DNA from 2 places in the Paenibacillus sp. T2-29 genome. Region 2 is predicted to be linked to the other one. Evidence: riboswitches for the same ligand, from Rfam matches in the RefSeq annotation. Region 2 holds a riboswitch; the other holds the start of a gene.
What was found. A riboswitch is a leader RNA that binds a small molecule or an ion and turns the genes downstream of it on or off. The one in region 2 is predicted to bind cobalamin.
Positions count from the first base shown of each region.

Region 1: another riboswitch for cobalamin. It lies ahead of metE (5-methyltetrahydropteroyltriglutamate--homocysteine S-methyltransferase); the one in region 2 lies ahead of ACU1JV_RS06805 (ABC transporter substrate-binding protein).

Region 1 covers NZ_JBREVE010000004.1:103,778-111,097, reverse strand. Annotated here, with positions in the region: gene ACU1JV_RS13255 (DUF6985 domain-containing protein) at 257-790, shown strand; gene metE (5-methyltetrahydropteroyltriglutamate--homocysteine S-methyltransferase) at 879-3,197, opposite strand; cobalamin riboswitch at 3,356-3,551, opposite strand; gene nrdG (anaerobic ribonucleoside-triphosphate reductase activating protein) at 3,741-4,238, opposite strand; gene ACU1JV_RS13240 (anaerobic ribonucleoside triphosphate reductase) at 4,235-6,184, opposite strand; gene ACU1JV_RS13235 (AbrB/MazE/SpoVT family DNA-binding domain-containing protein) at 6,477-6,947, opposite strand; gene ACU1JV_RS13230 (glycoside hydrolase family 3 C-terminal domain-containing protein) at 7,181-7,320, shown strand, end outside.
Region 2 covers NZ_JBREVE010000002.1:234,063-241,382, reverse strand. Annotated here, with positions in the region: gene ACU1JV_RS06825 (lipoate--protein ligase) at 1-232, opposite strand, end outside; gene cobD (threonine-phosphate decarboxylase CobD) at 392-1,492, shown strand; gene cbiB (adenosylcobinamide-phosphate synthase CbiB) at 1,482-2,453, shown strand; gene ACU1JV_RS06810 (histidine phosphatase family protein) at 2,468-3,220, shown strand; cobalamin riboswitch at 3,317-3,531, shown strand; gene ACU1JV_RS06805 (ABC transporter substrate-binding protein) at 3,740-4,747, shown strand; gene ACU1JV_RS06800 (FecCD family ABC transporter permease) at 4,744-5,790, shown strand; gene ACU1JV_RS06795 (ABC transporter ATP-binding protein) at 5,787-6,623, shown strand; gene cobT (nicotinate-nucleotide--dimethylbenzimidazole phosphoribosyltransferase) at 6,666-7,320, shown strand, end outside.

The DNA of each region.
Region 1 (7,320 bases), on a different contig from region 2:
TAACATCATGTACTGATTAATGCAAGGTACTAAATTTTTAAAAATAAAATCTTCGAGTCAAAATGGGCTGGTTTTCTTTCTTTAAGGCTTACATGAATAGCGAATCTTGTAGAATAAAGTAGTTTCATTTGGAAAATTCTCGATTTCTGGCTGGGTGGCCCCATAGGATGTTACTTTAATTTGATTCATTAAAATGATAGATTGTAGAGTGTTCAATAGAGTTAAAGATTACCTATGATGAAGAGGTGGATAAAGGATGGACTGGAAACACTGGTATAGGGAATTGGAACAGGATGATGAGACTTGGGATGTGTCGGAGGAGGTTGTACTACGTGGTGTGGTACATCTTGATTTTTGCGGGCAGCCATCGGAGGTAGAAGCTGAATTTATCGTGGGAGCCGACTCTGAAGAACAGGCACAGACTATAGAAGAACCTACAGAGCTGCAAAAAAAGACATGGGAGACGTATATGGCATGTTCGTCAGAGATCCATCCTCAAGTGTTGGAGTCCATACACCATTATTATGTAGACATAGTGGAAAAGTATCGGAAGGCATATAGCTCATGGGGAGAGGACCCTAATGAATATGCGCCTTATGTGGAGCGACCAGAGCAATTGCTGGATCGAATGCAGCTTATATCTATACTGATTTCCGACTCATCGGAAAAGGATGAACTATATTTGAATTTTAGTTGTTCCTGGGATCGAGAGCATGGCTTAGGTGTACATCTGAAGCAGATGAAAATCGGGCATATTCAAGGTGCATATACATTATATGACTTGGAATAAATAAAACCCCCTTCCGATCTCTAATAGAAAGACCGAAAGGGAATAGGATATGGTGGACATGATGACGCGATTGGATACGGTAAAAATATTAGTTGGATACAGACAGCACGGCACGGGCTGCTTGAGCCGCCTGTACCATTTGCCGCAATGCGGCAACAGATTCCTCCTTGGTACGGGTTTTCAGCCCACAGTCTGGATTAACCCAGAACAAATCTGATGGTAGTACGCGCAAGGCACGCTGAATCATGCTTAGCATTTCTGATACATCAGGAATGCGCGGACTGTGGATATCGTATACACCCAGACCGATGCCTTTGTCGTAAACCTGATCCTCAAAGCTAACAATCAGTTCTCCGTGGCTACGAGAGGTTTCAATAGAAATCACGTCGGCATCCATGTCTGAAATGGACTGGATCATATCCTGGAATTCGGAATAGCACATGTGTGTATGGATTTGGGTCGCAGGCTGAGCGGTGGCCGTGGTCACAAGGAAGGCTTGAACTGCCCAATCCAGATAGGCCTGCTGTTGTTCTTTTTTCAACGGAAGCCCTTCACGAATTGCGGGTTCATCCACCTGAATCATGCTAATACCCGCTTGTTCGAGTGCCTCTACCTCTGCCCGTAATGCCAGAGCTAACTGCAAAGCTACTTGCCTGCGTGGAATATCATTACGTTCAAAGGACCAGTTCAAAATGGTCACAGGGCCTGTAAGCATCCCTTTAACTGGCTTGGAGGTTAACGACTGAGCAAATGCCGTCTCTTCCACGGTCATAGGTTGATCGAACGACACATCTCCGTAAATGATCGGCGGTTTAACACAGCGGGAGCCGTAGGACTGCACCCACCCGTTTTGTGTAAAAGCAAAGCCTTTCAGCTTTTCGCCAAAAAATTCAACCATGTCGGTCCGTTCAAATTCCCCATGTACAAGCACATCTATGCCAATGTCCTCTTGGATATCAATCCATTCCTTGATCTGCTGTTGGATGAATGTCCGATATTGCTCGGCAGACCATTCTCCTTTGCGATAGTGCAGACGGGCCTTGCGGACCTCAGCAGTTTGCGGGAAGCTGCCGATGGTCGTCGTAGGTAGTGGGGGCAACTTCAGCCTATTTTGCTGAATCACCCGGCGCTCGGCGAAAGGAACGCTGCGTGACAGTGGCTCTTTTGTCAGCAGGTCGGCCAAATCGGCAGCTGTCTGTACCCTTGCCGTGGAGCGGTTGAAGCGGGCTACCGCATCCGAACTTTGCTCAAGCTTGGCAAGTGCGGATGGATCGTGCTTACCAAGTGCAGCCGTCAAGACTGCGATTTCATCCAGCTTTTCATCGGCAAAGGCTAGTGCATGCACCAGTTCTCGGTCCAGCTTATGCTCTGCGTCCAGACTGACCGGCACATGCAGCAGACTGCACGATGGCTGTACGATAAGCTGTGCGGCAGTGGTCTGTTCTGCTAATTGGTCCAACAGTGCAGCCACGGCATTCAGGTCGCTGCGCCAGATATTGCGTCCGTCAATGACACCAGCACCCAGCGTTTTCCCTTTAGGGAAGCCATGCTGGCATATATGCTGAAGATTTTCGCCATCATCGTATACAAAATCAAGACCCAGTCCCTGTACCGGAAGTTCAGTCAGACGCTCATAATGGTCCAGGCTGCCAAAGTAGGTTTGCAGCATGATGTTCAACGAGGGTGCAGCTTGGGTCAAAGCTTCATAGACCTCCTGAATAATCTCCAGATCCTCTGCCGGGAATGAGGTGGTCAGGACAGGTTCATCGATTTGGACCCATTGAACGCCTTCTGCTGCTAGCTCTGACAAGACTCGGGCGTATAAAGGCTGGAAGGTTCGTATAATAGAAGCGAGATCCTTACGATCATAGCCTTTGGATAAAACAACAAATGAATAGGGACCGATGAGAACCGGTTTACCTTCAATGCCTAGCTCCTGCTTTGCTTCACGATAAGCTAGTAATGGTTTGTTTTCAGTGAGCACCGGAGCCGCGTTCGCCAATTCGGGAACGATGTAGTGGTAATTGGTATTCATCCATTTGGTCATTTCACTGGCAGTAGCTCCCTTCTGCCCACGTGCGATCCCGAAATACACAGATAGAGGAACTGGACCTGTAAAACGATAGTTGAAGCGTTCGGGGACGAGACCAAACATCACGGATGTATCCAGCACGTGATCGTAATAGGAGAAGTCTCCGACAGGAATGCGATCAATCCCTTTGTCACGTTGCTTGCTCAGATGCTCCAGACGCAATCTTTTCATCTCACTATGCAGTTCGCTTTCGTCAATACTACCCTGCCAGAAGCGCTCCAGTGCTTTCTTCCATTCCCGGTTCCCACCAATACGCGGATAACCCAGATTACTGCTAATCAAACCCGACAATGCAGATCGTTCGTTAATGGACATGTAGGTTTCCTCCTAACTGGTAGCCAGTTTATTTTTACGTACCAAAAAAGGCATTCTGTCCCCAAGGCTAAAAATGAGTAGGGGAAAGAATGCCTCCGCGATTAAAATTCAAAAATACGGCGACTGCTCTTAACACCTCCCTATCTTCCGTAGGTACTGCGATGTTGTTAAAATAGGCAGGTCTCCTGACTTGCGGATCATGACGTTCAGCATCCCTTCCCGGTCTTTGGACCAGTGGGTGTATGAGTAGCTGAACATTCCCCGTTTACAGTGGCGGGACCGTCCCGGATTTGCACCGGCTTCCCTTTTAAGTCTGATCTGAATAGAACAGACACCTATTTCCAGGCTATGCGATTAAGGTATGACGAATAATTATGCACTCGTATACTTGTTCACCATCATAAGTGAAACTCACAGGATGTGCAATAGAAACAGTAATAGAAACTGGAGTGGAATCTGTTAGTTATATGCAAAAAAGACAATCCCAACCCATCGTGGGGGACTTGTCTTTTGTATAGCATCTTGCTAAGTAGAACATCGCCTTTAAGTCAATGAAACGGTGTAACCTGCTCGAGTACTGGCTTTGACATCTACCAGGCGCTGATTACGGCTGCCCCGAAAGGGGAGGGTCAGATCTTTTTGCTGTTCAACAAAACGGCCATCTACAATCACGTCACACAAAAGAGCTAGCTCCTGTCGTTCCGGATCCATGAGCAGATCCTCGTAAACAAAGCCTGTATAGGCCCATACGGTTCGGTCGGGACAAGCCGCGCGGAAGTCACGTACAAATTGCGAGCATTCTGCTGCTGAGAAAAAAGGGTCTCCCCCGCAGAGAGTCAGTCCGTCCAACAGCGGGTTATCCATGATATCACGGATAACCTCCTGTTGACGCTCAGGCGTGAATGGCTCCCCTGCGCGGAAGTTCCACGAAGCTGGATTAAAACAGCCGGGACAGGCATGGCGACAACCGCTAATGAATACGACGGTGCGCAGGCCGTATCCTTCATTCAGAGATTCCGGAATATAGCCGCACAAATTCACTTATGCTTCACCCGGTCGCGAACTTCGGCTTGCTTGGCAGCATTAAAACGAACGGTATAATCTCCTGTCAGATATCCGGTTACCCGACGTAAACGCTGAAAGTGCGTGTGCTCCTCATCTGTGCCGCATTGAGGACAGCTTGTCCCGATAATTCCTTCATAGCCGCATTCCGTACAACGATCTACCGGATGGTTGATGGAAAAGTAGCCGATGTTCTGTTGAAGTGCGTACTGAACAATTTTAAGAAATGCATCCGGGTTATTCCGTGCATTACCGTCCAGCTCAATGTATGAAATTGCACCCGCATTACATAGATTATGGAACGGAGCCTCCAAGCTGATTTTACGTGCAGCGGGAAGCTTGTAATACACCGGAATATGAAAGGAATTCGTGTAATATTCCCGGTCATTTACTTCAGGAATAACTCCGAAGTCACGTTGATCCAGCAATGTGAACTTGCCCGACAGACCTTCGGCAGGCGTCGCGAACAGTGTAATATTTAGATTGTAGTGCTCACTCATTCGATCACAATACATGCGCATGGAAGTGATGATTCGCTGTGCTTCACGGTATACAACATCATCTTCCCCGTGGTGTTTTCCATATAATGCTTTCATGCACTCAGCCAGCCCGATAAAACCAATCGAAAGTGTACCGTGCTTGAGGACGTTTCCCACCTTCTCATCAGGTGCCAGTTCTTTTCCGCCTTCCCATACCCCTTCGCGCATCATAAAGTCCGAGGCTTTGGCTGGCTGGCTGGTCTGGATATGATAGCGATGGATTAGACCGTCTACTGCAATTCGCATAACCTCTTCCAATCTCGCGTCAAAGCGATCACGGTCAGGTGTCAGACGCTTACCTGTGCAAATACCATATTCAATCCCGAGCCGTACCAGATTAATGGTATTAAATGAGAGATTGCCCTTGCCGCTCTGACGATTTCTGCCGAAACGGTCAGAAATGGTGCGGGTACGGCACCCCATCGTGGCAATGATGGTATCCGGGTCATCTGCGCGGTAATAGGGTAGGTTGAAGGTAGCATCCACATTCACAAAATTGGGATACATCCGCTTGCTGGAGCACTCTACCGCCTTTAAGAACAAGTCGTAGTTGATATCGCCCTCTGCCTGGTTGACTCCTTTTTTACATTGGAAAATATGTTGTGGAAAAATAGGAGTTTCCCCGCTGCCGAGTCCGCGAATTGTGGCTTCCAGCAGTGATTGCGAAACAAGCCGACCTTCAGCAGACGTACACATCCCGTAATTTAGTGAAGTGAACGGAATTTGCCCCCCTGCCCGGCTGCTCATCGTGTTCAGGTTATGAATGAGCGATTCAGCGGCCTGCCGGGTTTCTGTCTCCGTCTCTTCGCGTGCGAATGAGTATGAACGAGGACAGGTTTCTTGCAAATGGGTGTTGGCTAGATGCAGTTCTTCGTCAGACCAACGGGAGTCTAGCTCTTCCTCGAACAGCCGGAGTCCTTTGCGCAGATGCTTGCGGAAGGAACGAGCAACGTATGGAGCAAGGTCCCAATCTATTTTATTGGCAGAGACACCACCAAATTGGCTATTTTGTTGAGACTGAAATATGATGGCGACCAGTGCCATCGCAGACATAATTGTTTGTGGTGTGCGTACAGAGCCATTGCCTGTATTGAAACCGTCTTGTAGCAAACGACCAAATGGGATAAAGATACAATTTGTAGTTCCGAGCGCATATTGGTCCAAATCGTGAACATATACATACCCGTGGTCAATGGCGTCTGTCAATTCAGGCGGAAGTACACGCAAGCGCGCATACCATTTGGCATATTCCGAGCCAAGCTTGCTCATTTTGCCACTGAACGATTCTCCATTTAAATTTGCATTCTCCCGCAGCATGTCCAGATCTTGTGCCCCAATGACTCGCTCGCCGATGTCGTATAATTGATGTTCCTCCAGCACCTTCATCGTAAAACCCTCCATATAGTAAAAAATATATATTTTTCACAAAAACAACATATTGATGATATCTAGTGATAACCAATTGTTTCGATCTATATATTGTATATACGTAGACATGGAGAGTATGTGACTATTGTCACATTGATGGGAGCAGGAAGCACAAAAAGGCCAGGTATAGAATAAGAGACACATCCACAGATATGCGCCTTACTCTATACCTGGCCATCGCAGTTGCAACGAAATAAGTAGGTTTGCAAGTACATCGTATATGATACTGGGAAATAAACTTTTAGAAGGTTTAGAGCAGCTTTTTCAGTTGGGACACACGGCCTTGGGAAATATCGAGCATTTCTGCATACACTTTTTGTGGCAGGTTCGGATGTTCCTGAATCAGCTTGCGGAGCTTTTTTACCATTTCACCTTGCTGTACTCTGGATTGCTTGGGCTGCCAGGTTGTGTTGGCTTGGATCGGTTTGGTGCGTTCTTGAGCCTGGATGGCATCATTGCTTGTGGCATGTACATGTTCATCGTTCTTTAATAACTGAATGCAATCAGCGCAAATAAAGCTGTCCCGAAAATAAGTTAGATGATCCACTGCGCCGCAAAATTTGCAGGAGACACCCGTGTATTTCCTTAATACAAATCCTTCTTCATCTACGAAGAATTCAAGCGAATCACCGATATTGATATCCATTGTGGTGCGCATTTCCTTTGGGAGTACGATTCGCCCCAACTGGTCCAGAGGCCGTGTCATTCCGGTATTTTTCATCAGCGCTTCCTCCTTCAATGATATATCCTGATTATACCAAAAAATATCATTTTTAGCTTTATATATGAAAGGGAAAATGTAACTTTTTTTCTCGTATGCCGCAGTCTAACCTTCATCCAATTTAGGATGATTTCGGTATTGTTGCCGGTGTACTCCTTTTTCGCTATGATATATTAAAACGCTTTCGTGAGAGGACTTTTTATCATCTTAATGAAGCTAAGGAGATGACGGATTTGAGTCATGAAACAACGGGTATCGAATATTTATTTCAAGATCCGAAGATTCACCTGGACGAGCGTGTACGGGATCTCGTGTCGCGACTAACCTTAGAGGAAAAGATCGAATCTATGCTGCAATACCAGCCGGCCATTGA
Region 2 (7,320 bases):
GATATACAGCCCCGCCGCCGGACAGGCGACGAACGACTTGAATATTGTTGTCTCTCACAAACTCAGCGTTGATTTCTTCAACGGTGTTTTGATGCTTGCCTATAATAATAGAAGGCTGATTAATGTAAAACAGCAGATAGCTGTCGTCCAGCGGTAGATGCTTGAGCGCGTATTCCTCAATAGCAAGATTAATAGCTGGATCGTGTATGCCCTGGTTGTCGATGAACAGCATGTCCATTCCTCCGTATATAAACTGTGTAATTTATGTGTGCCTCCCTCTATTGTAACCCAAGTGAGCCATGTACAAAAGCTCATTTGCATTGACGGGACGCAAAAAGCAGCCTCATAATGGATCTAAATGATTGGAAACGGCCGGAAAGGATGAGAGGCAATGATAGAGGTTTACGGTCATGGGGGGGACAGGGAGACGGCTGCCGCGACATTTGGTGGAGCTGCTGCGGATTTTGTGGATTTTAGTGCAAATATTAATCCGCTCGGTCCGCCACCGGAGGTGCTTGAGGCACTGCAAAGCTCATTGGACACGGTGATTCGCTATCCAGACCCTGGACACCGCCATTTTAAAAATATGCTGGCACGGCGGCTGCAGGTTCCACCCGAGTCGCTAAGCATCGGTAACGGCGCGGCTGAAAGCATGGCGCTCTTGCTATTAGGGCTGGCTCCCAAGCGTGTGGGTACAGTGGAGCCGTGTTTTTCGGAATATGCCGAGCTGGCTGGCAAATTCGGAGCCGAGATCCATCGGGTATACGGGAAGGCTTCGCTTCAATGGAAGGCAGACGTGGAGGACATCCTTCAGCTCATGGAGCAGGTAGATGTATTGTTCCTTGGGCAGCCGAATAATCCAAACGGTGTACAATATGGTGAGCAGGAGCTATATGAACTAGCAGAGGCGGCTGGCAGAACGGGTACTGTGCTGGTGGTGGATGAAGCCTTTATTGATTTTATCCCACTGGAACGGCAAATCTCATTATTGCCTGTGCTGGATCGCTATCCTCATGTGATTTTGCTCCGATCGATGACCAAATTTTATGCCATTCCTGGCTTACGATTGGGCTATGCGATTGCTCATCCGGACTATATCCGGCAAATGACGGCCAAACAGGTGACCTGGAGCGTTAATGGACTGGCGTTGCTGGCTGGAGAGGCGTGTTTGAGAAGTGGGCAAGCTTATGAGCGCCGCACACAGGAACTGATTGCTACGGAGCGCAGTCGCTTACTGACTGCCTTGGCGGAATGGGGCTGTGGTGTCGTTCCCGGCGAAGCCAATTACGTGCTAGCAAGGGCGCCGGGAACGTGGAGTGCATCGGCTATTCAGCAGGCGCTTGGACAACGCGGGATTCTTATACGTAGCTGTGCCATGTATCCTGGACTGTCAGCGAGCCATTTTCGAATTGCGGTTAAGGACGCCGAAGCCAACAATATGCTGCTGTCTGCACTGAGTGAAGTGCTGGAGGAGGAGCGGCGTGATAGTTAGTTTGGTTATCATGGCAGCCTATCTGCTGGACAGGCTAATCGGTGATCCGAGATGGTTGCCGCATCCAGTCATCGGGATGGGACATGCCATTTCAGCATTGGAAAAAGCGATTCGCCGTAAGGTCCGCAGTGACCGAGGACTGAAACGTGCGGGCATACTGCTTCCGTTTATTGTGGCTGGGGGTTCCTTTGTGCTTGCCTGGGGGCTGTTGCGTGTGCTTGCCTGGATTCACCCGTGGTTGTCTGTCGTCGTAGAAATTGTTCTGATTGCAACTACGATTGCTTCCAAAGGTCTAAAGGACGCAGGGATGGCAGTATACCGAGCGTTGCAGGCGAATGACCTGACTGCGGCACGTCGGGAGCTAGGCATGATTGTCGGAAGGGATACGCAGCAGCTTGACGAGCCCGAAATTGTGCGCGGTACCGTCGAAACGGTCGCTGAAAATATCGTGGACGCCATTATTTCCCCGCTTTTTTATGCCCTGATCGGGGGAGCACCCTTGGCACTGGCATATCGTGCCGTAAACACCCTCGATTCAATGGTTGGCTACAAAAATGAAAAGTACCTGCATTTAGGCTGGGCCTCGGCACGGCTGGATGATGTAGCTAACTACATTCCGGCTCGCATGACAGCAGTTATGCTAGTGATAGCGTCGTGGTTGTATCGGCTGGATGCTGCAAGAAGCTGGCGGACAATCAAGCGGGATGCCCGTCTGCATCCAAGCCCAAATAGCGGATTTCCCGAATCAGCGGTGGCAGGTGCCCTAGGGATTCGTCTCGGTGGCTATAATGTGTATCACGGCATACGCTCCTTTCGGGCATATATGGGCGAAGGGATACGACCGCTGGAGTCGAAGGATATCCGGCATACGATCCGGCTGATGTTCGCCGTATCCACTATGTTTGTAGGATTGTGTTTGATGGGAGCTGCAGGGTGTTTTGCCTTGGGATGGATGCAGTGAGGAGTGACACGATTTTGAAACAAGATACAGAAGGAAAAAGAGTGCGAGAAAGTGCACCAAGTCCGAACTCACAACAGGTTAGTAAGCCGAATGATGCTAAAGAAGATCTGCAGTGGGACATGGAGCTCGTGCTAGTTCGTCATGGCACGACCTTATGGAATAAGGAACGTCGATATCTGGGACATGCCGACTTGGGTTTGCTGTCGGGAGCAGAGCAGGAGTTAAAGACTTTACAGAAAAAATTGCAAGGACATTCCTTTGCTCGAATCTATTGCAGCGACTTGTTGCGATGTCGCCAGACCTTGCAGATCATTTTGCCGGAGTCAGCATTGACGTCTGAATGTTCCCTCTCTGCTATGCCTCCTATCATGGAACGACGTCTGCGAGAACTTCACTTTGGTGAGTGGGATGGAAAAACGTATGACATGCTTAAGGATGTGGCGTTGTATCGCGCTTGGATTGATGAGCCGCAACAATTCACCCCACCTGGAGGAGAGCCTTGGATTCATTTTGTGAATCGTCTGCGTGAATTCCTAGACTCTCTGTTTGCGTGGCGCATTGCTTTGGAGGTTCAGCCAATGGAGTCGAATGCTGCGCCGCCCTCTGTTTTGATTGTCACGCATGGTGGTGTAATTCGTCAGTTGGCTTGTATGCTTATGCCTGGCCATGATTTTTGGAGTCTGAATCCGAAGCCGGGAGAAGCATTTAGGATTCAGTTAAGGTTGATAGGACCGCACAATTGTATAGCAAGATTGCTTTCTCATTAGGTTAAACAAGGCGAATAAAGCGACTGTTTGGGTTGTAAGCTAACTCTTTTTAACCTATAATCATCAAGTAAAAGAACGGCTTGACTACCACTACATCAAATATCCAGCAGACGAGGTCGGCGCCATGTGAGGAACTTGCTTTCCTTTATTGCGTTGTTAAAAGGGAAGTCGGTGTGAGTCCGACGCGGTCCCGCCACTGTAAATGGAAACATGCTCATTAGCCCTGTTTTATGTGCCGCCAAGCATATGAAAGAATATCAGGACATGCATTTTCCATAAGTCAGGATACCTGCCCGTCCGCCTGTCACCATAATCCTTCGAGGAAAGGATGACGTGTTCGCAGTGACTGTCCATGCGGAAAGAAGCTGCCCGCCTGCGCACGATCTGTGCTAACGTGACCCCTGTGTCCTGATATGAGGATGCGGGGGTTTTTGATAGGAAAAGAAGGCTGGAATGAGAAAATATCGGATGAAGTTCAAGTAACGCTCTTAACGATTTATGTATGAAGGGGTGCAAATCATGGCAGGAAAAAAAATAAAGGTATGGACTACAGGTCTATTGGCGCTGATATTGGCAGTTGGGCTGAGTGCATGTGGCGCAAATGGAAAAAATGCAGAAAATAAAGAGGGCCAAGCTTCTTCACAGCAGCCGGGACAGACCGTAACCGCACAAGTGCCTCCGGGCAAAACGGTTTACCCGCTAACGCTTAAGGATGCAACAGGACAGGAATTTACATTTAAAAAAGCACCGGATAAGATCGTTTCCGTCTCCCCGGCAGAAACCGAGGCGCTGTTCGCTATCGGACTGGATAAGGAAATTGTTGGTGTATCCGACTACTCTGATTACCCGGAGGCAGCTACGAAAAAGCCTAAAATGGGCGGTATTATGAAACCGAACGAAGAGGCGATCATTGCTGCGAACCCGGAAGTTGTTTTTGCAGGGATTTCACTTAGTGAACAGGCTACGACTAAGCTGCGTGACATGGGAATTATGATTTTTAAAACAGAACCGAAAACAGTTGAAGATGTCATAGCTAACATCGAATTGTATGGGAAAATCACCGATCATCAGAAAGAAGCGAGAGCGGTGACTGACAAGATGAGAGCAGATGTAGCAGAAGTGAAAGAAGGAGTTAAAAATATCGGCAAAGGGCAGAAGCTGCGGGTATACGTCGAGTTTTCACCAGGCTGGACAGTGGGTAAAGGCGAGTTTATGGACGAGCTGATTACATTAGCAGGTGGTGAAAATGTAGGTGCTACGCAGAAGGGGTGGTACCAAATCAGTGAGGAAAATATTATAGCTGCAAACCCTGACGTGATTTTGTACAGCAAAAGTGTGAAGGACGACAAAACAGGCCAGACCCTCGGCGATATCATTAAAGCTCGTAGTGGATGGGATCAAATATCGGCTGTTCGTAACCATCGTGTATTTGCCGTGGATGATAATTTGATCAGTCGTCCGGGGCCACGCGTAACGGAAGGGCTCAAGGAAGTGGCTAAGGGCGTGTACCCTGAAATTTTCAAATGAACCGTAGACTGATCGGTTTTGGGGTGACAGGTCTTGTCTTGCTGCTGCTGACGCTGCTACTCTGTCTTGGCATCGGCTCGGTCAGTCTTCCGGTCAGCCAAATCACAGGTATTTTGATCAACCACCTACCGTGGTTAGGTGATACGTTTACACCGGATTGGAATACATCCTCAGAGCAGATCATTTTGAAGGTCAGATTGCCACGGGTGTTACTGGGAATGTTGGTTGGAGCAGCGCTGGCGCTGGCGGGAGCCGGATTTCAGGGTGTGTTGCGTAATCCCTTGGCTGATCCGTATACCCTTGGGGTATCCTCGGGAGCTTCGGTCGGAGCAGCAGTACTGATTTATTGGGGGCTTCAATTTTCATTTGTGGGTATATGGACGCTTCCGCTAGTTGCATTTATAACCGGCATGCTGACGCTGTGGATGGTGTTGACGTTGGCGCGTGAAGGTGGGAAAATTCCGACCCAAAGCCTCATTTTATCAGGTGTGGTGATGCAATTTTTTGGGGGAGCCATTGTTTCTTTTCTGGCAGCCATGTCGAAGGAAACAGTCAATGAAATATTGTACTGGACGATGGGAAGTCTCAGTCTGCGAGGTTGGTCATATACGGGAATTCTTTTACCTTACGTGATCGTTGGGCTGGTGTTTCTATGGAACCGGGCACGGGTGCTGAATATTCTGGCTTTGGGAGAACGTCAAGCGGCTCATATGGGGGTTCATGTAGATGCGACGAAGCTATCTGTCCTGATCATATCTACCTTGCTGACAGCTGCCGCTGTCTCGGTATGTGGAGTCATTGGCTTTGTTGGACTTGTTGTGCCTCATATCATTCGTCTGATGGCAGGTCCCGATTACCGGATGATTGTTCCGTTATCTGCACTGGGTGGAGCTATTTTTATGGCTTGGGCAGATACGGCGGCTCGCACGTTGTTGGCCCCAATGGAAATTCCTCTGGGCGTTATGACGGCCTTTGTTGGGGCACCATTCTTCGCGTATCTCCTGTACCGGAACAAGAAGCTACGCAGGGGGGATCTGTTGTGACCAAACAAAGTGAATTACAGAAGGTGTATGATCGGGCGCTAGAGGTAGCAGGCCTGACCCGTGCTTATGGAAAGTTCCATGTGTTGAAGAATATTAGCTGGAACGTAGACGAAGGAGCTTGGTGGGGGATCATTGGTCCGAATGGGAGTGGAAAATCGACGTTGCTGCATCTGCTTTCTGGCGTAGATCAGCCCACTTCTGGAAGTGTTCATATCTATGGTAAAAAGGTCGGTAGCTACAGCAGAAAAGAGCTTTCCCAACTTGTAGCCGTACTCCAGCAGGAGGGAATTCCTCCAGTGAGATACACCGTCAGAGAAGTTATAGAAATGGGACGGTTTCCTCATCAGGACTGGCTAGGCAGGGAAAAGGGAGTTGATGTGGAGGCGATTACGGATCGGGTCCTAGCGCGATTGAGTCTAACTTCACTGGCCGACAGAACATTGGACCGCTTGAGTGGGGGACAGCGACAGCGTGTAGCATTAGCAAAGGTGATGGTACAGGAGCCACAGGTATTGCTGCTGGACGAACCTACGACCTATCTGGATTTGCGCTATCAGCTTGAATTTATGGAGTTGCTGGCAGAATGGCGCCAAGAAACGGGCGTGACAATCATTGCTGTCCTGCATGATCTTAATTTGGCGGCACAGTTTTGCGATAATTTGCTTGTACTTAAGGATGGAATGGTTGAAGGATTGGGTACTTCATCGGATTTGCTAACAGAGGACCGGATTCGTCGTGTATATGGTGTTGAGCCTGTGATGCTTCCGCATCCCGATAGCGGTGTGCCGCAGCTCTTGCTGCGCAGAAGCGCTGCGTCTACAGCAGACCAATAGGAGAATGGGAACATACTAAAAAAAGAGCAGGGAGTGGAAGATATGAACGACAAGCTGCGTCAGCTGATCGATAGCATTGCCCAGCCGGATGGAGTGGCGGCTTCGGCAGCTTCAGCACATTTGGACCAATTAACGAAGCCACCTGGAAGTCTTGGAAAGCTGGAGAGTTTGGCCATCCAGTTAGCAGGAATTACTGGTGTGGACAAGCCTGAATTTGATCGTAAAACGGTGATGGTCATGGCTGCGGATCATGGTGTGTGTGAAGAGGGAGTTAGCGCCTTTCCAGCTGAGGTTACGCAGCAAATGCTGTATAACATGCTGTCAGGCGGCGCAGCAATTAATGTGCTGGCACGTCATGCGGGCGCTGATGTCCAGGTAGTAGATGTTGGCGTGAATGCGGATGTTTCTCACCCGGATTTGGTGAATCGTAAGGTGCGCATGGGCACTTCGAATATGGCTAAAGGGCCAGCCATGCTGCGTACGGAAGCGGAACAAGCAGTTTTGGCCGGAGCTGAAGCTGTAGCAGAAGCGGTTAAAGGTGGTACACGGCTATTCGTTACTGGAGAGCTGGGCATTGGAAATACGACAGCCAGTGCTGCTGTTGTATGTGCGCTCACCGGGCTTGAGCCGGAAGTTATCGTAGGCCGGGGGACGGGTGTAGATTCGGTGGGTCTTACCCGTAAAATAGCCGTTGTCT